DNA from 2 places in the Psychrobacillus sp. FSL H8-0483 genome. Region 1 is predicted to be linked to the other one. Evidence: predicted binding sites of a transcription regulator. Region 1 holds the regulator's gene; the other holds the start of a gene.
What was found. Region 1 encodes NrdR, which represses ribonucleotide reductase genes. Its sites were predicted from a motif close to AACACNATATATNGTGTT; they were not measured.
Positions count from the first base shown of each region.

Region 2: a site for NrdR is predicted at 9,686-9,703, ahead of MHB48_RS12440 (vitamin B12-dependent ribonucleotide reductase). Genes of this name have one in related genera too.

Region 1 is NZ_CP152052.1:2,868,566-2,880,212, reverse strand. It holds gene mutM (DNA-formamidopyrimidine glycosylase) at 1-266, shown strand, start outside; gene coaE (dephospho-CoA kinase) at 279-869, shown strand; gene MHB48_RS13790 (glyceraldehyde-3-phosphate dehydrogenase) at 992-1,996, shown strand; gene speD (adenosylmethionine decarboxylase) at 2,196-2,579, shown strand; gene nrdR (transcriptional regulator NrdR) at 2,697-3,161, shown strand; gene MHB48_RS13775 (DnaD domain protein) at 3,189-4,547, shown strand; gene dnaI (primosomal protein DnaI) at 4,557-5,495, shown strand; T-box leader at 5,655-5,886, shown strand; gene thrS (threonine--tRNA ligase) at 5,939-7,864, shown strand; ribosomal protein L20 leader region at 7,929-8,078, shown strand; gene infC (translation initiation factor IF-3) at 8,168-8,674, shown strand; gene rpmI (50S ribosomal protein L35) at 8,705-8,905, shown strand; gene rplT (50S ribosomal protein L20) at 8,952-9,311, shown strand; gene MHB48_RS13745 (DUF1294 domain-containing protein) at 9,466-9,750, shown strand; gene MHB48_RS13740 (sigma-w pathway protein ysdB) at 9,763-10,146, opposite strand; gene MHB48_RS13735 (dUTP diphosphatase) at 10,240-10,725, shown strand; gene MHB48_RS13730 (DUF2207 domain-containing protein) at 10,960-11,647, shown strand, end outside.
Region 2 is NZ_CP152052.1:2,605,082-2,616,728, reverse strand. It holds gene comGD (competence type IV pilus minor pilin ComGD) at 1-21, shown strand, start outside; gene MHB48_RS12495 (type II secretion system protein) at 11-349, shown strand; gene comGF (competence type IV pilus minor pilin ComGF) at 298-753, shown strand; gene MHB48_RS12485 (hypothetical protein) at 731-937, shown strand; gene MHB48_RS12480 (shikimate kinase) at 952-1,464, shown strand; glycine riboswitch at 1,579-1,672, shown strand; gene gcvT (glycine cleavage system aminomethyltransferase GcvT) at 1,896-2,999, shown strand; gene gcvPA (aminomethyl-transferring glycine dehydrogenase subunit GcvPA) at 3,025-4,371, shown strand; gene gcvPB (aminomethyl-transferring glycine dehydrogenase subunit GcvPB) at 4,364-5,824, shown strand; gene MHB48_RS12460 (DUF4181 domain-containing protein) at 6,092-6,487, shown strand; gene MHB48_RS12455 (ATP-binding protein) at 6,849-8,117, opposite strand; gene MHB48_RS12450 (rhodanese-like domain-containing protein) at 8,255-8,638, opposite strand; gene MHB48_RS12445 (biotin/lipoate A/B protein ligase family protein) at 8,740-9,576, shown strand; gene MHB48_RS12440 (vitamin B12-dependent ribonucleotide reductase) at 9,734-11,647, shown strand, end outside.

The DNA of each region.
Region 1 (11,647 bases):
GAATTCACCCGGCTCGAAAAGTAAAACGTATTAGTAAAGAAAGAAGAATACAATTATTTAATGAAATCGTCCTTGTCCTATTAGATAGTATTGAACATGGAGGAAGTAGCATTTCCGATTATCGGTCGATTAACGGGGAAGCCGGGAATATGCAAAATAGACTACAAATGTATGGTAAAAAGAGTTGCCCTATATGTGGGACGAAAACGAAGCAGAAAACGATTGCTGGTCGAACTTCAACTTATTGCGGGATATGTCAGAGGTAACGGAGGATTCACATGATTATTGGTTTAACAGGAAGTATTGCAAGTGGGAAAAGTACAGTTTCGGATATGTTAAAAGCGTTAAACTATCCAATTATTGATGCTGATGTTGTAGCACGAGTTGTGGTAGAGAAAGGAACAAAGACGCTGGAAACAATTAAGGAAGTATTTGGGAAGGAAGTCATTTCAGAGGATGGTTCACTTAACCGTGAGAAATTAGGGTCCATCATTTTCTCAACTCCACAAAAGCGAAAACAATTAAATGATATTATACACCCCGCAATTCGTGTAGAAATGATTCGTCAAAAAGAAGAACTTTTAAAAGATGGCCATCCAACGATTGTGATGGATATTCCTTTGTTATTTGAAAGTAAGCTCCAATCTTATGTAGATAAAATTCTCGTGGTTACAGTGACAGAGGAAACACAGTTGCAAAGACTAATGGCTAGGAATAACTATTCATTAGAGGAAGCAAAAGCAAGAATCCAGTCTCAACTACCTCTTTCGATTAAAGAAAAAGGGGCAGATGCAGTGATTTATAATAATGGAACGCTACAATCTACAGAAGAACAGTTGAAAAAAGTTTTAGATAGTTGGGACTGCTAATTGCTGACAAAGAGAAAAAAATTAAATGTGTCAATTGGGAGTGCATAATTCGAAAAATGTGTTATACTAATGCATGGCAATAAAACATAAAGTATCACACAGTTACAGGAGGATTTTCAAATATGTCAGCTTCAATTGCAATTAATGGTTTTGGTCGTATTGGACGAATGGTGTTTCGCCAAGCAATAGTACAAGAGGATTTAAATGTTGTCGCAATCAATGCAAGATACCCATTAGAAACGTTAGCGCATTTGATTAAATACGATTCAACACACGGGACTTTCTCTGGTGAAATAGTGATTGAAGAAAATACACTTATTATAAATGGAAAACGTGTACAAATTGTAAACGAGCGTGATCCAGGAAACTTACCTTGGAAAGATTTAAATGTTGATATTGTTATAGAGTCAACAGGTCAATTTAATGATGGTGAAAAAGCATCTCTTCACCTAAAAGCTGGTGCGAAAAAAGTAATTATTACTGCTCCTGCCAAAAATGAAGATGCAACCATTGTGATGGGTGTAAATGACGACAAGTTAGATTTAGCTATTCACCATATTATTTCAAACGCAAGCTGTACGACTAACTGTTTAGCACCAGTTGCTAAAGTGTTAAATGACACATTTGGAATTGAGAATGGTCTAATGACTACAGTTCATGCTTACACGAATGATCAAAATAATTTAGATAATCCACATAAAGATTTAAGACGAGCTCGTGCATGTGCGCAATCGATTATACCTACTTCTACGGGTGCTGCAAAAGCGCTAACATTGGTTTTACCTGAACTACAAGGGAAAATTCATGGTATGGCACTTCGTGTACCTACTCCAAATGTCTCTTTAGTAGATTTAGTAGTAGATTTGAAAAAAGATGTAACTGTAGAAGAAGTGAATGCTGCATTTATGAATGCATCGGAAGGACCTATGAAAGGTATTCTTGGTTTGACGATGGAACCACTTGTGTCTATCGATTTTAATACATCAACAAACTCTTCAACTGTAGATGGCCTAACTACAATGGTAATCGGAAATCGTAAAGTTAAAGTTCTTGCTTGGTATGATAATGAGTGGGGTTATTCAGCTCGTGTCGTAGACTTAACGAAAAAAGTTGCTACTGGCCTTTAATAGTGGATCCTTTTTCTAATTTTTTTAGAAAAAGGATTTATTATATGTTGCATAATTTTCTAAAACAACATATAATGAGAATCGTGTTACTTAACGTTCACAGACTACTTAAAGGGTTAGGACCTCTTAGGACTAACTTTCCCCCGTGGTAGTCAACTTTGATGTTCAAAATAAAACTAATCAAAGGGGGAAACGGACATTGGAAACAATGGGACGTCACATTATTGCAGAACTATGGGAGTGCGATTTCGACAAACTTAACGATATGCAATTTATCGAGCAAACATTTGTTGATGCTGCACTGAAATCTGGAGCAGAAGTCAGAGAAGTTGCATTTCACAAATTTGCACCACAAGGTGTAAGTGGAGTCGTTATTATTTCCGAATCGCATTTAACGATTCACAGCTTTCCAGAGCATGGTTATGCGAGCATTGATGTATATACATGTGGTGATTTAGATCCATCAATCGCAGCTAACTATATTGCAGATGCTCTTAATGCTGGAATACGCGAAACGTTGGAAATGCCTCGTGGTATGGGTCCAGTAAATGCACCTAAATCACGTATGACAGTTCAAGCGTAATAAACTTTATCCTAAATGATTGAGCAGAGGAAGAGATTCCTCTGCTTTTTCGATTTTATTGAAGAATGTTGCTATAATAGATATATAAATTAACGTGAAGATTTAGGAGAGGTCTATATGAGATGCCCAGCTTGCCATTTTAATGGGACAAAAGTTGTCGATTCTCGTCCAGTGGATGACAACAAGGCGATTAGAAGAAGAAGAGAGTGCGAGGACTGTGGGTTTCGATTCACCACATTTGAAAAGGTAGAAGAAACTCCTTTAATATTAGTAAAAAAAGATGGCTCACGAGAAGAGTTTAGTCGTGAAAAAATATTGCGTGGATTAATACGTGCCTGCGAAAAAAGACCAGTTGCGCTTGATCAATTAGAAGATGTTGTGTTTTCCATTGAAAAGGAATTAAGAAGAACTGGTAATTCCGAAGTGAAGTCTGAGGAAGTAGGCGAAAAAGTGATGGACAAGCTAGCTGAAATAGATGAGGTAGCTTACGTTCGATTTGCATCTGTATATCGTCAATTTAAAGATATAAATGTATTTATTGATGAACTAAAAGAGATTCTTAAAAAGAATCCATCATTATAAGTTATAGGAGAGTAGGCGCAATTGTCGATGTTATATAAGGAGCTACAGCCAGCAGATTTGTATATGATTCGCTTGCCATATTCTTTTTCAGACTATGATCGTCAGTTATTAACTTTATTTTATCAACCACTAGTTGGAGCTGAAGGCATTAGCCTGTATTTAACACTATGGGCAGATGGAGAATTAAGAAACAACGAACAATGGCCGCATTATCAACTCATGAATGTATTAGGTGTTTCAATAGGCAAGATCTTTCAGGCGAGAATAGCTCTCGAAGCTATAGGATTGCTTCGTACATGGCAAAAGTCAGAGGAAGATGGCCGTGTTTTTTACTACGAGCTCGCTGCTCCCTTAGACGCAGAGTCCTTTTTAAAGGACCCTCTATTGTCCATGTTTTTGCTGAATAAAATTGGAGAAAATGCTTATAAACAATTGCGAAACCGCTATATACATAAAGCAAATTGGAATAATGGATTTACAGATGTTTCTCGAACGTTTATGGATGTTTTTAAACCGTCTACGAAAACCGGAAGTGTTATCTCCCATACAGATGAATTTGAATCAAAAGAAAGAAAGTCTTCTATTCCTTTTTACTATGAAGAATTCGATTTTGCTTTATTACAAGAAGGTTTATCCGAACAATTGGTACCAAAATCTGCGATGACCATTGAAGCAAAAGAAGTGATTGCTAAACTTGGGTTTTTATATAATTTAAATCCAATTGAAATGCAAAAAGTGGTTATTCTTGCTTTGGATGACGAATTACATCTTTCAGAGGCTAGATTAAAAAAAGCATGTGCAGACTACTATAAACTTACTGTTTCCAAAACTGCACCAGTCATTGAGAAAATAATGGAACAACAGGTAAAGCCAATTCCAAAAAATAGTCAACCTTTATCGAAAGAAGAGGAACTGATACATTATTTAGAAACAACTTCCCCAACAGTTGTATTAAAAGATATTGCAAATGGAAAAGAGCCCATTCTTGCGGATGTCCAACTAGCGAATTATTTTGTGACTCACTATAAAATGCCTATTGGTGTTGTAAATGTTTTATTGCAATATGTACTTCTTCGAACGGATATGAAGCTGACGAAAAACTATGCAGAAAAAATTGCTTCCCATTGGATGCGAAAAGATGTAAAAACAGCAAAGCAAGCAATGGAGCTGGCAAGAAATGAACATGAACAATATATTAAATGGAAAAATGAAGGCTCTAAGCAGAAATCCTATGCGAAAAAACCAACACGCGAAGAAAAAGTTCCGGACTGGTTTTACAAAAAAAATGGGGAAACAAAGCAATCTGGAAACGAAACGAATGGAATACAAAATATAGATGAAGAACGACAAAAACTACTAGCCGAACTAGGTGTCAAGAAAAGGTAGGTGACGCAGATGGAACGAATAAATGAAACATTAAAAAGAGTCATATCACCGGAATTTACCTCTAGATTAGATGACATGAAACAGGAAGTTTTAGAAAATCCAGGAGTACAAAAGTTTTTGGAAGAAAATGCTGCCGATATTTCCAAGCAAATTGTAGATAGAAGCTTAAGTAAACTCTATGAGTATAAGTCTCAATCCCATGATTGTGTGTCCTGTCCTTCTTTAGAGCAATGCGTGAATCACCTAAAAGGATATGAGCCAAAACTTGTATTGGATCGAAACTTAATTGATTCAGAATATGTACGCTGTAAGCGCGGCGTCATTGAGGATGAACGGAAGAAAGTAACATCTATGATAGATAGCATTCATATGCCGAAAGAAGTAATGGAAGCTAGTCTTTCTGGTGTTGATTTAGAGGATGGAAGTCGTGTAGTAGCAGTTCGCGCTGCAAAAGACTTTTTAAACGAGTGGGAAAGTACGAATGTATTGCCAGTAAAAGGGCTCTATATTTACGGACAGTTTGGGGTTGGGAAATCCTATCTGTTAGGGGCATTAGCTAATGAGTTGGCAGCTAGACATATACACTCGGTAGTTGTATACGTTCCGGAATTTTTAAGGGAAATGAAACAAGCAATTCAAGATCAGTCACTTGCTGAAAAAATTGAATTTGTAAAGCGTGCTCCTGTTCTTATGCTAGATGATATAGGTGCGGAAACGATGTCGAGTTGGACAAGAGACGAGATTTTAGGCACCATCCTTCATTTCAGAATGTCAGAGCAATTACCTACATTTATGTCGTCCAACTTCAATTATGATGAATTGCAGCATCATTTATCATTTACCCAACGTGGTGAAAAAGAAGTGGTGAAAGCCGGCAGAATAATGGAGAGAATCCGTGCGCTAACAATTCCTATTTCACTCAAAGGGAAGAACTGGAGAGAAAATTAACTTTTTTTAGTAATTTTCAGCGATAAACTTGCGCAAGAACAATCGTTTCGTCGGAATCGAACCAAAACGCTCAAGTAGAATTAAGTGAGCCTTGTGATTTTCTTAAGAACGACTTGCAAATGGTTTTTTGGTGGCGTATAATCATTTTCATAAGAATAAGTAAATGCGTTGAAGAGGACAACAATCAGTTTGTACGACTTTTAAGAGAGAGAAGCCTTGGCTGGAAGCTTCTTAAGTATCGGCAATCGATTTACCACCTTGGAGCAATAGCTGTGAACTAATTATTTAGCAGCTGTCGGTCACCGGCCCGTTAGCCGATGCAGAGCTTCGTCTATTTTTATTTTGGATAGACAGAAGAAGGGTGGAACCACGATTGAACCTCGTCCCTTTTTAGGGATGGGGTTTTTTGTTTTTTTTACATTTATTTAAGAGGAGTGTTCAAAATGGCAGAAATTATTAAATTGCAATTCCCAGATGGAGCAGTAAAGGAATTTCCGATGTCTACAACAACAGAAGAAATAGCTCAATCGATTAGCCCGGGATTACGTAAAAAAGCTTTGGCGGGTAAATTAAGTGGTCAACTAATTGATTTAAAAACACCAATTACAGAAGATGGCGACATTGCAATTATTACACCAGAATCCGATGAAGCTTTAGAAATTCTTCGTCATAGTTCAGCTCACTTACTTGCACAAGCTGTAAAGCGTTTGTTTAAAGATGTAAAATTAGGAATTGGTCCAGTTATTGAAAACGGGTTTTATTATGATATTGATTCACCTGAACCGATTACTGCAGAAGATTTACTGTTAATCGAAAAAGAAATGAAAAAAATTATTAATGAAAATATTGAAATTGTTAGACATGACGTTTCTCGTCAAGTTGCTTTTGATAAATTTAAAGATGATGAATACAAAGTAGAACTACTAGAAGCAATTCCTGAAGGAGAACAAGTTTCTATATACGAACAAGGTGAATTTTTCGACCTTTGTCGCGGCGTACATGTACCATCTACAGGAAAGTTAAAAGAATTTAAATTATTAAGTATTGCTGGTGCCTACTGGCGCGGAAACAGTGACAACAAAATGCTTCAACGTATATACGGGACTGCTTTCTTCAAAAAAGAAGACCTACAAGCGCATCTACAAATGCTAGAAGAAGCAAAAGAGCGTGACCACCGTAAAATTGGGAAAGAATTAGATCTTTTCATGAATTCTCAAAAAGTAGGACAGGGTTTACCACTATGGCTACCAAATGGTGCGACAATTCGCCGTGTAATTGAGCGCTACATAGTAGACAAAGAGTTAAAGCTAGGCTACAAACATGTATACACACCTGTTCTTGGTTCGAAGGAGCTTTATGAAACATCCGGTCACTGGGAGCACTATCAGGATTCCATGTTCCCTCCAATGGAAATGGACAATGAAACACTTGTAATGCGTCCAATGAACTGTCCTCACCATATGATGATTTTCAAAAACGGCATGCATTCTTATCGTAATCTACCTCTACGTATTGCAGAGTTAGGTACAATGCATCGCTATGAAATGTCAGGTGCTGTGTCAGGTTTACAGCGTGTACGTGGGATGACTTTAAATGATGCCCACCTTTTCGTACGTCCTGACCAAATTAAGGTTGAATTCCAAAAAGTTGTAGAGCTAATTATCTCTGTATATAAAGATTTCGACTTGAAAGACTACTCTTTCCGTCTATCATACCGTGATCCACAAGATACAGAAAAATATTTTGATGATGATGCAATGTGGGAAAAAGCGCAAAGTATGTTAAAAGAAGCAATGGATGAGCTTGGCTTAGATTATTTTGAAGCGGAAGGCGAAGCAGCGTTCTACGGACCGAAATTAGACGTTCAAGTAAAAACAGCGATTGGTAAAGAAGAAACTTTATCAACTGTACAACTTGACTTCTTATTACCAGAGCGTTTTGACTTATCTTACGTTGGGGAAGATGGAAAGCAACATCGTCCAGTTGTTATTCACCGTGGCGTAGTTTCAACGATGGAGCGTTTTGTTGCATTCTTAATCGAAGAATACAAAGGTGCATTCCCAACTTGGTTAGCACCAGTACAAGTCGAAATTATTCCAGTATCTAATGGAGTACATTTCGATTATGCAAAACAAATCGAGGAAAAACTAGTCGCTGCTGATTTACGTGTGGAAATGGACGACCGCGAAGAGAAACTTGGTTATAAAATTCGCGAAGCACAAATGCAAAAAATTCCATACATGCTTGTACTCGGCGATAAAGAGTTAGAGGCTGGTAATGTAAATGTACGTAAATACGGAGAACAGCAATCAGAGAGTATTCCTTTTGAAGAATTCTTAGCGCGTGTTCAGCAAGAAGTACAACATTAAGAAATATAGTTGACATACTGTTAGGTACGTGCTATAGTTATTAAGGTTATTGAATACAAGTTTGTGGTATAAGAAGAGGCTGCCCGCTTCTCACCTGTTCGACACATTAAGTTGTTGACTGGTAAGCACACGATCACTGCACATGTAGTTGCTACATGTTCTCATATCGGCGGGCAGACATAACACTTATGTCTGTCCGCTTTTTTTATTGGATCGAAAACGGCTAATTCGTTTCTACGGAATTTATGCCTCAAACCATGTATTCGCGACACTATCTGGAGGTGGATTGTTATTAGCAAAGACATGTATGTGAACGATGGCATTCGAGCACGCGAACTACGAGTTATTGATCAAAATGGTGATCAATTAGGTTTAAAAACACGTAACGAAGCACTTGAAATCGCAGGTCGTGTAAATTTGGATCTTGTCCTTGTGGCTCCTCAAGCCAAGCCACCGGTCGCTCGTATCATGGACTATGGTAAATTCAAATTTGAGCAGCAAAAGAAAGATCGTGAAGTTCGTAAAAATCAAAAAATCATCGTGATGAAAGAGGTTCGTTTGAGCCCAACGATCGATGAACATGATTTCCAAACGAAATTGAAAAACGCGATTAAGTTCCTTGAAAAAGGAGATAAAGTGAAAGCATCTATTCGCTTTAAAGGTCGTGCCATCACTCATAAAGAGATTGGTCAACGAGTTTTAGATAGATTTGCAGAAGCTTGTACGGAAGTATCTACAATCGAGTCAAAACCGAAAATGGATGGCCGTAGTATGTTCTTAGTGCTTGCACCAAAGAACGAAAAACAGTAATAGAGTACAATTGTTTAGGAGGAATTCGACATGCCGAAAATGAAAACTCACCGTGGAGCTGCGAAGCGTTTCAAAAAGACAGGTACTGGTAAATTAAAACATGACCGTGCTTTTGGAAGCCACTTATTCGCAAACAAATCTACTAAAGCAAAACGTAAACTACGTAAAACTAAAGTAGCTTCTTCAGGCGATTACAAACGTATCAAAACTTTACTTACTTACATGAAATAATAAAAGAAATTCAATCATTCGAAAGAATAGCAGGAGGTAATGAATCATGCCACGCGTAAAAAGCACACCAGTAACAAAAAGACGTCGTAAAAAAGTTTTAAAATTAGCTAAAGGTTATTACGGTTCAAAACATACATTATATAAAGTAGCAAACCAACAGGTTATGAAATCTTTAATGTATGCATACCGTGACCGTCGCAACAAAAAACGTGAATTCCGTAAATTATGGATTACACGTATCAATGCGGCAGCACGTATGAACGGACTTTCTTATAGCCGTTTAATGCACGGATTGAAAGTAGCTGAAATCGAAGTTAACCGTAAAATGTTAGCTGACCTAGCTGTGAATGATGCTTCTGCATTTACACAACTTGCAGATGCAGCAAAAAAAGCGATTAGTAAATAAGCATAGATGAAAAGGCTGATAGAGATTCTATCAGCCTTTTTTTTGCAAATAAGAAAGTATAATTTTTCTACAATGTAACTGTCCAGACTTCAGTCAGTACCTATTGGGGCAGACATAGGAGCTTACGCTTTTCTTATTAAGGAGGTCGAATCCAATGACAGAAATCATTCTAATATTTATTCTAATAATGTCTATTATCGCATTCTTTGTAATGGGGTATGATAAGTCACAAGCCAAGAAAAAAGGGCAACGAGTATCTGAGCGTACATTATGGATGCTAGCTTTAGTAGGTGGAGGAATTGGTGCCTACTTAGGAATGCAATTATTTCGTCATAAAACAAAGCATACTAATTTTCGTGTTGGCTTTTTGATGTTATTAATTGCATATATATTCTTGGTTTTTTGGCTATTAAAAACAGACAGCCCTATTATTTCTTAGGACTGTCTGTTTCTATTCATCATTCATTAATTGTTCAATAGGGCTTTTCCAATTTATTTTGGCAGAAGGATAATTCATACGTATTTCATTTTGTAGAAATCGGAAGTCTTCTTTTGTGAAGCCTTGAAGTTTAGAGGAATCTTTCGTCCAAACGAAAATAGAAACGACTTCAAATGCTTGATCGGTCGTACCTAGATACTTTTCTCCTTCAAATAAAGCACCTTTATAGGTAATAAAAAAGTTTTTACGGACATTTTTTATATCATCATAATAATAGTAGCTTTCATTCTCGTATGCTTCATCTAATTTTCTTTTAGGATCAAATAAATAGCGAAGAATCTTATAAAATACATATATAATAATGACAATTATAAGCAATCGAAATATATGGACCATCCTTAATGTCCTCCTTGTAAAATACATTGTATCTGCTATACGATAGAAGGAGTAGTTTGGTTTCAAAATAAATTAAATTTTTTGGAGGAAATGATGAATTTAGAAAAACTTTTTACAATGCAGCAATCATTAGATGAATATATTCAAACAAACAAACAAGTGGACGAAGATGTTTTTATGAAAAAAGGATTGGCACTTCTTGTAGAACTTGCGGAACTAGCGAATGAAACTCGCTGTTTTAAATTTTGGAGTGAGAAGGGACCTTCTGAAAGGACTGTTATTTTAGAAGAGTATGTTGACTCTATTCATTTTCTATTGTCACTAGGTATTACAAAAGGCTTTGATGATTTAAAAGAGTGGCCAGTAGAAAAGAAAGAAGAAGATTTAACTACGTTATTTCTATTAACAAACGCGGCTATCATAGCATTTTTACATCATACAACGAAAAGTACATATGAAAAGATTTGGATTTTATATGGCGCTATTGCAGAAAACCTAGGGTTTAGTAGTCATGATGTATTGCAAGCGTACATTTCTAAAAATGAAACAAACTATGAAAGACAAAAGAGTGGGTATTAACTTGAATCAGCAAATGTTCTTTTGCGATGAGCTTGAGCAGGAGCAGAATTCCTTCTCTTCTAGAAGAGGAGGGATGAAAGCCAGAATGCATTTTAATCAGAGTGAGCCCCAACTCACATCAAAATCTGGACGAAGTTACGCAGAAGCGTAATTGATCAGTAAAATAATTGGAACTTTTTCAAATGTAAGCCGTAAACAAACTAACATAAAAATTAGTGATGTTGAGGTGAATCAATGAAAAAGTTCTTTTTTTTAATTGTTATTTTTTTGTTAGCTCTTTCACCAAGTATAGTTGCGGAAGCGAGATCTTATTCAATAGACACGGTACATATTAAATCTTGGATTCAACCAAATGGCGATCTTTTAGTCAATGAAGTATTCACATATAACTTTGAGGGGAGCTATACAAATTTAAGGCGATCATTTCCAGAAAAGCATGAGGGAAACGTGGAAGATTTTTACGCTTATGAATTAACTACATTAAGTCCAGAGCCGGGTTTTATTGAAGATAATACGTTAATTCCGTTAAACATATCCATTGATAATGGAGTATATCGAACAAGTATAAACAAAACAAATGAAAAAGTTTCTTTTATGTATGTATATACCCTTAAAAATGCAGTGAAAACATATGATACTTACAGTGTTGCAAATGTTACGTATTTTGAAGATGGGGATGCACATGATCAAGATTATCACCAAGTAACAGTCGATTATATTCTTCCTCAATCGATGGATCCATCCAAATTCGATGGAGTGTTTTTTGATCGAAACGCAGTAGAAAATGGCAAGTCCGAATATGGAATTCGATTTTCAACACCGATTTCGGAGGAATCTTCTGTAACGAAAACAACTTTCTTTTTTCCTTCTACTGTAATGACGAGTATGGAGAAAACGAAAAGTGATGTTTCTATGAACGAGG
Region 2 (11,647 bases), 260 kb from region 1:
AGACTAAGTTATGAAGAATAATGACGGCTTTTCGTGGCCTGAAACCATACTATCGTTAAGTATAACTTTAATCATCGCAACCACATTACTTCCTCTACTCCATAATTTTACCGTGCAATTAGAAGAGAAGAAGCGGAAGTATCATGCCTCTATTGTGATGAATGAAGCAACGAAAATGTTCATAACGGAAAATATTTCGACTGGATCTATACACATTGAAAAAGTCGCTTATATGTTTGTAATTGATAACGAAAACATATGTGTGATTTATGAAGGGGTGCGAGAGGAGAAAACGAGTTGCTTAACTATTTCAAACAGAGAATCGTGGATGAGAAAGGATATACACTAATCGAAGGGATTATTCAACTCTCGGTGTTAATGCTTTTTTCGCAAGTATTTGCTGTAACGATGTGGTGGTTATATAAAATGGAAGAAAATGTTACTAACCCGATGGATACCGAATGGGCTTTATTTGTCCAAAATGTAGAGACGTACTTAAATGATATAGATTCATTAGTTATACAAAGAGAACAACCAGGCATTCGGTTTTATAAATTAGGCGAAGAGTATGACATTGAATTTTATTCAACTTTAATACGAAAACAGAAGAATAGGCTAGGGCACGAACAGCTGCTGCTTCAAGTGGAGTCTTTGTCAGTGTCGATAGAAGGTAAATCTTTACGCTTTTTTGTCACATTTTTAAATGGCATGGAAAAGGAGCATACATTTTATGTTACGTATCGTGCAAAATGAAAAAGGAATCCTGTTGCCCGCGGCTGTTATTCTCTTATTAATCGTTTGTTTTTCCCTTTTTTCGACAACTGCTGCATACCTATCTAAATATCGAACGTATGATTCGTTGGAAATGAGCAATATTAATGCTACTATCATTAAAATGGATAAATTTAAAGAGCGAGAAAATAATCCAGATATGTAGTGAGTTGGTGAAGCGTGTACAAGGTATATTTAGTTGGCTTTATGGGAAGTGGAAAAAGTTCGGTCGGTAGGAGACTAAGCTATTTATTAAAGATGCCATATTATGATATGGATAAAGAAATAGTGAAAAGTCAAAAAAAGTCGATTTCTGAAATATTTGAGCAAGATGGGGAAGCGTATTTTCGAAATATAGAAACCGAGTTTCTTCAAAACTTTCGAGATGAGGCATGTATTATTTCTACTGGTGGCGGAGTTGCCATGAAGGAGAAAAATATTCAAATTATGCGGAGTACAGGTTTAGTTTTGTATTTGGATGCATCATTTGATGATATTTGGATGAGAATAAAAAGCAATAAAAATCGACCAATCGTACTACAAAGCACCCGTGAAGAATTAGAACAATTATACAAAAGCAGAAGAAGAAATTATAAAAAAGCGGCACATATAACTATTCATACAGAATACCGTCCGCTTAGACAAGTGACGGAGTATGCTGGTTATCAAGTAAATCGGTTAAAAGGCGAATGAAATTTAAATTTAAGTTAATTTAGTTCGTGTTTTAATTAAATTATCAAAAAAGATTGCTTACTTTATGGTTCAATGTTAGGATATAGACAAAGCTAGTGATTATACAGATAGCGGATGAATATACGGGGAGAGAACGCTTCGATGCGTCGCCGAAGGAGCAAGTAATGAATTTTATGAATCTCTCAGGCAAAAGAACTCGTATAGGACGCAACTCTGGAGAGTGCTTTCGTTTAATTTTACGCAAAGCCACCAAAGAGGAAAGCCATATTTGGTAAACTTTCAGGTGCCAGGACAGAGAACCCCTATTTTTACAAAGGGGTTTCTCTGTCTTTTTTTATGCGACAGATTAGAAAGAACAGCTTTCGAACCTTGTTGCAGCATCATGGGGTCATTCGCTTTTTTATGTGTGTATTATTGAAGGAGGAGATATTTTGTCAGAGCAATTGAAACGAACACCTTTATTTGATGTCTACGCAGCCTATGGAGGAAAAACAATTGATTTTGGTGGCTGGGAATTACCTGTGCAATTTTCTAGTATTAAAGCAGAACATGAAGCAGTAAGAACAAAAGCAGGATTGTTTGATGTCTCACATATGGGAGAAATAATCGTTACAGGTTCAGCAAGTGAAGCATTTTTACAAAAATTAATGACAAATGATATCTCCAAATTAGTAGAGGGTCAGGCGCAATATACTGCAATGTGCTATCAAGATGGCGGAATTGTAGATGATTTGCTAGTTTACAAATTAGAAGAGAATCATTACTTACTAGTAGTGAATGCAGGTAATATAGAAAAAGACTTTAAGTGGATGCAACAAAATGCATCGGGCGATGTTGAGTTAGTAAATAAATCCAATGAATACGGATTACTTGCGATACAAGGACCTCTTGCCGAGCGTATTTTACAAAAGCTTACTTCCCATAATCTTGAAGATATCAAATTCTTTCGTTTTGCGGATCAAGTCGAGATTGCAGGTAAGTCTGTTCTAGTTTCTCGAACAGGTTATACAGGTGAGGATGGATTTGAAATTTACGCAGCAAGCAGTGATGTTACGGAATTATGGAGCAGCATCCTAGAAACAGGTAAAGAAGAAGGAATTCTTCCCTGCGGCCTTGGAGCGCGCGACACTTTACGTTTTGAAGCATGCTTACCTTTATATGGCCAAGAGCTTTCGAAAGATATAACTCCATTAGAAGCAGGTTTAGGCTTTGTCGTAAAACTAAATAAAGAACAGGATTTCAACGGTAAATCTGTTTTAGCCGACCAAAAAGAAAATGGAGTACCTAGAAGAAGTATTGGAATTGAAATGATTGATAAAGGAATTCCACGCACTGGATACCCAGTCTTCGCAGGAGAAGAGCAAATCGGTTTTGTGACAACAGGAACGCAATCTCCTACATTGAAGAAAAATATTGGTCTCGCGTTAATTGACGCAAAATTTGCTGAAATCGGTAAAGAAATAGAAATTGAAATCAGAAATAAACGATTAAAAGCTATTACGGTTGCAACACCATTTTATAAACGACAAAAATAATTTTGCAGAAAGAGGTTGTCCATTGATGAAGCATCGTTATTTACCAATGACTGAACAAGATCAAAAGGAAATGTTAGATGTAATTGGCATTTCCACTATTGATGAACTGTTTGCAGACATTCCGGAGAAAGTACGTTTTAAAGGTGAGTATAATATTAATCCAGCTAAAGCGGAATCAGCATTATTAAAAGAATTATCTGCACTTGCGAGTAAAAATGCAGATAGCAAACAATACGCCTCCTTTTTAGGTGCTGGAGTTTATGATCACTTTAAGCCAATCATCGTTGATCACGTGATCTCTCGTTCAGAATTTTACACGGCGTATACTCCTTATCAACCAGAAATTTCACAAGGGGAGCTACAAGCTATATTTGAATTCCAAACAATGATTTGTGAATTAACTGGAATGGAGCTTGCTAACTCATCTATGTATGACGGTGGGACTGCACTTGCAGAAGCAGGTAACTTAGCAGCAGGTCATACTCGCAGAAAAAAATTAGTTGTTTCGGAAGCTGTTCATCCTGAATATATTGACGTTGTTAAAATGTATGCCAAAGGTCAAAACGTGGAAGTAGTTACTGTTCCAACGAAAGATGGAGTAACTGATTTAGCGATTTTAGAAGGATTAGTAGATGAAGAAACAGCTGCTGTTTTAGTACAGTATCCAAACTTCTTTGGACAAATTGAAGATTTAGCTAAAATAGAACAACTGACGCATGCTCAAAAAGCGCTATTTGTTGTTTCTGCTAACCCACTTGCATTAGGTGCACTAACACCTCCTGGTAAATTTGGAGCAGATATTACAGTTGGAGATGCTCAGCCATTTGGAATTTCTGAAGCATTTGGTGGTCCACACTGTGGTTTCTTTGCAGTATCTTCTAAATTAATGCGTAAAGTTCCTGGTCGTCTAGTTGGTGAAACAACAGATGAAGAAGGTCGTCGTGGATTTGTATTAACTTTACAAGCTCGTGAACAACATATTCGTCGTGACAAAGCTACTTCAAATATTTGTTCGAACCAAGCGTTAAACGCACTAGCGGCTTCTGTTGCAATGACAGCACTTGGTAAAAAAGGTGTAAAAGAAATCGCGATTCAAAATATCACGAAGACACATTATGCAAAACAAGCGTTTGAAAAAGCTGGATTTGAAGTTCCTTTCCAAGGAGCTCATTTCAATGAAATCGTCGTAAAAGTGAACGGTGCAGTTGCAGATGCAAACAAAGTACTTCTTGAAAAAGGAATTATCGGTGGTTTCGATCTAGGTAGAGTAAATGCAGACCTTAAAAATCATGTGTTAATTGCTGTTACAGAACAACGTACAAAAGAAGAAATAGATGCACTCGTGCAAGAAATGGGGGCTCTTTATGCATAAGGATAATCAACCACTAATTTTTGAAATTACGAAAGAAGGCCGTGTTGGGTATAACTTACCTGAACTGGATGTGCCAGAAGTAGATCTAGCTACTCTATTACCACAAGGTATGCTTCGCGAAGAAGAAGCAGAATTACCGGAAGTATCTGAGCTTGATATTATGCGTCACTATACAGCTTTATCTAACCGTAACCACGGGGTAGATTCAGGATTTTATCCACTTGGATCTTGTACGATGAAGTACAATCCAAAAATAAACGAATCAGTTGCTCGTTTCCCTGGATTTGCTAACATTCACCCGCTACAAGATGAGTCTTCTGTACAAGGTGCAATGGAATTAATGTATGAATTGCAACAATCTTTAGTAGAAATTACTGGTATGGATGAAGTAACGCTTCAACCAGCTGCTGGAGCACATGGTGAATGGACAGCGCTTATGATGATCCGTGCATTCCATGAAGCAAATGGCGATACGCACCGTACAAAAGTAATTGTTCCTGACTCTGCTCATGGTACAAATCCTGCATCAGCGACTGTCGCAGGTTTTGAAACTATTACGGTTAAATCAGATGAAAATGGTTTAGTAGATTTAGAAGACTTACGTCGTGTTGCTGGTCCTGATACAGCTGCTCTAATGCTGACTAATCCAAATACATTAGGTTTATTTGAAGAAAGCATTTTAGAATTAGCAGAAATCATCCACGGTGTTGGAGGTAAGCTTTATTATGATGGAGCTAACTTAAACGCTGTAATGTCTAAGGCACGTCCTGGAGACATGGGCTTTGACTGTGTTCACTTAAACTTGCATAAGACATTTACAGGTCCTCACGGCGGTGGTGGTCCAGGTTCTGGTCCAGTTGGAGTTAAAGCTGACCTAATTCCGTTCTTACCAAGTCCAGTACTTGTTAAAGAAGATGACAAATATACGTTCGAATACAATCGTCCACAAACGATTGGTCGCGTAAAACCATTCTACGGAAACTTTGGAATTAATGTTCGTGCTTACACATACATTCGTTCAATGGGTCCAGATGGTCTAAAAGCAGTTACCGAGTATGCAGTATTAAATGCAAACTATATGATGAGACGTTTAGAAGCGTATTACGATCTGCCATACAATCGTCATTGTAAGCATGAGTTCGTTCTAAGTGGTCGTCGTCAAAAGAAATTAGGCGTTCGTACACTTGATATAGCAAAACGTCTTCTTGATTTCGGATACCATCCACCAACAATCTACTTCCCATTGAATGTAGAGGAAGGTATGATGATCGAACCAACCGAAACAGAATCTAAAGAAACATTAGACGCTTTCTGTGATGCGATGATTCAAATTGCAAAAGAGGTAGAAGAAAACCCAGAAATCGTTCAACATGCACCACACACAACGGTTATTAATCGATTAGACGAGACAAAAGCTGCGCGTAAACCAGTATTACGTTACACAAAAGCATAAAGTAAAAAGCGCGATCCTAATATGGATCGCGCTTTTTTATATCGTAGAAATCCAAAAGTAATGATTATGTTGAAAAAATTAACAAATTTGAAACTTTCCTAACAATTTACCGTATAAAAAGGATAGTGAAGTTGACTAGGGAGCAAGTGGGGGAAGAGCGTGAAAAGTTCAGCTGAATTAACACGCACGCTAATTTAGGGGAATCATAGAGTTATTTTTAGAGTACTTACTTTTCAACATATGCTGTTGAAGAAAGGGTGGTAGAACATCTTTTGGGTTAAGATTTTTTTAAGCTGTTTAATATTAGCTAGTATTTTTATTTTAGATAGGTTTGTCAAAAAGAAATATCATTTACCAAAGAAGCTTAAGTATACGAAACGATTTAACTCTGACCAGGTGATCGTGGAGGGAGTTCTTTTGTTTATTGCTCTTGTCGGGATACTATTTGCAAGTATCTCAGAATTGGAAAATGGGATATATCGTCCGCTAAATCCCATTCCTTTAGGAATATGGCTATTTCTTTTTATGTCTGTTTTGTATGCTTACAGAGGATATATGGTAAAAAAGCATGCCAAACACTCAAAAGAATATTATGTACATTTTGCATTTGCAATATGGCTCCCTTTTGCTGCACTTATTTTGGAACTGTTATTTAAACTATGACAAGAAACGAGAAGCATACGCTCGAACTTCTCATAAAAACGACAAATTTACTACTCTGTTTATCTTAATACCATAGGAGGAAGGTGACTAATATAACAACCTCCTTTTTAAAAGGGTAGGAAGCATCTTTTCACTCATTATTCAAAAAGATCTTAACCTTATTCGTACTGTTGAATGAGGCGACGGACAGGCAAACGCCATAAGATTACCGAGAAAAGAGAGGCTGGTCGTGACGTTAGTCACGACCAGCCTCTCTAAAAAATCAATCGGTAGTGATATAGCAATAAGTCTGTTCAAAGATCTCCGAAAACGATACAAGACAGGTTTTGTACTTAGAGGGCGCTTGCGCTTTTCTTACTTTTTAAAATCCAATAGAATGCTCATCTTTATCCCATTCATTCTTGATTGATCGCTTATTCTGCTTGAGTAGTTCCTCGATACGTTTTTCGTAGGCTAGCTTTCCGTCGTAATGCCAATTCAAAGCAACAGACATATAGAGCTCATTTAACTGTGACATAGAAAGACCTTTTGTACGTTTGGCCATATCGACAAGTTGTTCGTCTGTAAAAATTTGCTTGATATCCAATTTGTGTAAATAGCTTTCTCGAACTTTTTCAGAAGGGGAAGGTATTTCATAGGCCCGATCAAATCGGCCAGCACGATTAATAAGCGCAGGATCGATTTTCTGAGGGTAATTAGTTGTACCGATGATAAATAATCCTTCTCTTGATTGAGCGCCGTCTAGCGTGTTTAAAAAGACAGAACGAGTGTATTCTGGCATTGAATCAATATCCTCGATTACTAATATGGCAGGTGCTAATCTCGTGACAATTCCAAACACTTCTTGTACAGAATGACTGCCAGTGAATTCGGTAATTTGCCAATACACAACAGGAGCTTTTGTTGAGCCTGTTATGGATTTAACTAAAGTAGTTTTTCCATTGCCAGGTGACCCGTATAGTAAAATACCACGTTTATATGGGAGACCATACTCTTTAAAAAAATGTCCCTCTTCCTTAAAAAATTCATCAATGGAACGGAAAATATCCTGTTTAATACTTTCGTCTAGTAATACATCTTCTCTATTTACCGATGCTTGTTCCCCATATTTTCTACGTTGTACTCCATGTTCAGTATCAACCAAATACGTAACGGATTGCATTAGTAATTGACGCATCTTTTCATTAATTTCTTTCAGAAAAGCAAGAGCGGTTTCGGTAGAAGTTGCAAAAAAATGATATTCTGGCCAAGTGTTACCACCAGAATAATTAAAGACAAGTGTCATAGCTACATCATATTCTGGAAAAAAGATGAGATTATTATCGAACGTTTCCACAATCTCTAATTTGCTTTCAATCGACAATTGTGATTTACTTGTTATTTTGCCCTGAGTTTTCGTTTCGAATATGGACGCTAATACTTCATACGTTATGAGATGGTTCTCCATCATTTCTAATAAATTACTATCCAGTTGCAAAATGGACTCTCCAATATCGATAGCTTGCCAATTGCCGAGACGACGTTCTTTTAAGAAATTAATAGCTCGTTTAGAGACAATTGCGTAGTCTTCATAGTTCGGATGGGAATGTCTGAAATCTTCATTGTGGGAAAATAAAATATGCTTGTGCATGCAGTACCTCCAAAAGTGGGATGATTCAATAAGAAAAGCGCAAGGCGATAGGAGACTAGTACTAACTAAGTACGGAAGAAGTTTAAACTTTCTTCTCTAACAAAAAAGGTTCCTCTGAAATAGAAGAACCTTATGTATTATTTGGATTTAATCTTGCCAGTCCAACCGCGGAAACCGCCTTGAAGCTGGTGAATTTGTGTATAGCCTTTTTTCTTTAAAAACATTGCTGCACGAGCACTTCGAGCACTGCTTTGACAATATAAATAAACTGGTTTGTCTGGGCGAATTTCTTTGTAACGCTGACGAAGTTGAGAGGATGGAATGTTTCTAGCTCCTAAAATATGTCCTCCATCAAATTCTTTTGGTTCTCTTACATCGATTAATTGCGCTTTACGATAGCCTTCGATGAATTGTTCTTGCGTAAGGTTAGTTACGGCTTTCTTCAGTCGGAATGCAGAAATACCTGCATAGACTAAAAAGATGACTAGTACTGCGATGATTATATACAGAAAATCTAACACGGTCTTTCCCCTTTCTATGTTTACATATTCATTATAAAAGATTTGCTAGATACAATACAATCTATTTGATAAAATGAATAGCATTGTGAGGGGGAGTTTTGATGGAAAAGACAAAATGGTATTTTATTAATTCAGGTGCTTGTAGTCCATCTTATAACATGGCACTGGATGAAGCGTTGCTAGATTGGCATAGTGAAGGGCTTATTCCGCCAGTAGTTCGATTTTATGAATGGAATCCTGCAACTTTATCCATTGGTTATTTTCAATCCGTTGAAAAAGAAATTGATATGGAAGCAGTAGAGCGTTTAGGGTTAGGATTTGTTAGAAGACCTACTGGTGGAAGAGGCGTACTCCACGAACATGAGCTAACGTATAGTGTAATTGTTTCGGAGAGTTATCCAGATATGCCAGCCACAGTGACAGAAGCATATCGTGTTATTAGTGAAGGCATATTATTAGGTTTTCAGAATCTTGGATTAGAAGCTTACTTCTCTATACCAAATACGGTAGAAAAAAAGCAGGATTTAAAAAAACCGAGGACCGCTGTTTGTTTTGATACACCAAGTTGGTATGAGCTTGTTGTAGAAGGTAAAAAAGTAGCGGGTAGTGCACAAACAAGACAAAAAGGTGTCATATTACAACATGGTGCAATTCTATTAGATCTAGATGAAGAAAAACTTATTCAAACATTTAAATTTTCTTCGGATGAACTGAGAAAAAGAGTAAAAAATAGCTTATCGCAAAAAGCTGTTGCCATCAACAAATTAATACAAAAACCGGTAACGGTCGACGAATGCAAAGTAGCATTTAAAAAAGGATTTGAAGATGCATTACAAATAGATTTAGTTGAATTTACGTTAACGGAGGAACAAGAAAACTACGTTAAAGACCTTGAAAACAGGCGTTATGCAAATGATGAGTGGAACTATAAAAAATAATTTTTTTTTTTTGGTAAATTAGTCCATTGACTACTGATACATATAGGTTTTCATCAGATCGGGTCATTTGCAAAATAACACAACATATAGTATCGTTTGTAAATGAAATTATACTATATATAGTGTTGAAAATTATAAATTAAAGGGAGGCAATATGATGGTATTAGCATCTCAGAATAAAAATGCAACCATTAACATTGAACAGTTAAACAAAGACATTGAATTATTTCCACAAGTACACCCAATTACAGAAGATATGAAATTAACACACAAAGGTGTTTCCCGATTAGTTATGATTGACCGTTATTCATTTAAAGATACGGAAAAGAAAACGCTAAAAGCAGGAGATTTTGTCGTTTTGACGGTAAAAGCAGATCCTAAATTTCCTGCACGTGGGTTAGGTCATATTGTATCGATTGATCATTCGACAAAAACTGCCGAAGTATTAATCGAAGAAGACTACCGTAGTGCAATCGATGACAATGACGAGTTACAGTCAGGTATTGTGAAACGTTCACTTAATATTATTGAAAAACCGCTTGAAGTGTTTTATGAACAAATTGCGAAACGTAATGCCACGGGTCTTGCTTCTGTGGAAAAAACAGAGGAAAAGCGAAAAGAATGGTTTGAAAAGTTTTATCAACAATTAGTTACATTAAAATTCATTCCTGCTGGACGAGTACTTTATGGAGCAGGAACTGGAACAGATGTAACATACTTTAACTGTTATGTGATGCCATTTGTTGCTGATTCTCGTGAAGGAATTAGTGATCATCGTAAACAAGTGATGGAAATTATGAGTCGTGGTGGTGGAGTTGGAACAAACGGTTCGACCCTACGTCCACGAAACACTCTTGCTCGTGGAGTAAACGGAAAATCTTCCGGATCTGTTTCTTGGTTAGATGATATAGCTAAATTGACACATCTTGTGGAACAAGGTGGATCACGCAGGGGAGCACAAATGATTATGTTAGCCGACTGGCACCCTGATATTGCAGAATTCATCATTTCTAAGATGCAAAATCCGCGAATTCTACGTTTCTTGATTGAAAACACAAATGATGAAACGATTAAACAATTAGCGAAGGACAAGCTAAAATTCAAACCGTTAACAAACCAGGAAGAAGCAATGTACCAAGGTATTGTAAACTACAAAGCGATTCCTGGCTTAGGTGGCTTTAACGATGAAATAATTCGTGATGCAGAAACAAAACTGCGTGATGGGGGAACTTATTCGGTTCATAATCCTGAATTTTTAACTGGTGCGAATATTTCAGTAACACTGACAGACGATTTCATGAAAGCAGTGGAGGAAGATGCAGACTTTGCATTACGTTTCCCTGCAACTGAATCTTACACTCCAGAGCAAATGGATTATTATAACAAACATTGGCATGAAATCGGAGATGTTCGTGAATGGGAACAAATGGGCTATCCAGTAAGAACATATCGCACAATGAGAGCGAAAGAGCTTTGGAATCTAATCAATGTGTGTGCTACTTACTCTGCAGAACCAGGTATTTTCTTCATAGACAATGCGAATGAAAAAACAAATGCTCGAGCATATGGACAAAAAGTAGTAGCGACAAATCCTTGTGGGGAGCAACCACTTGCACCGTATTCGGTTTGTAATTTAGCCGCTGTCAATTTAGCTCAATTTGCAAATAAAGAAACAAAAACAGTTAACTTGGAAGCATTAAAAGAAACGGTAAGCGTTGGTGTACGTATGCAAGATAACGTAATTGATGCTACTCCGTATTTCTTAGAGGAAAATAAAGTACAAGCCTTAGGAGAAAGACGTGTAGGACTAGGTGTTATGGGGCTTGCAGATCTTTTAATTTATTGTGAAAAGGAATATGGCTCGGAAGAAGGTAATGTATTAGTCGATGAGGTCTTTAAAACGATCGCTATTGCTGCGTACGAAACATCTGCTGAGTTAGCAAAAGAACGTGGAAGCTTCCCATTCTTAATAGGCGAGTCAGAAGACGAAACGAATCGACTTCGTAAAGCCTTTACGGAAACAGGCTTTATGGAATCAATGCCAGAAGAAATTAGAGCAACCATTTTAGAG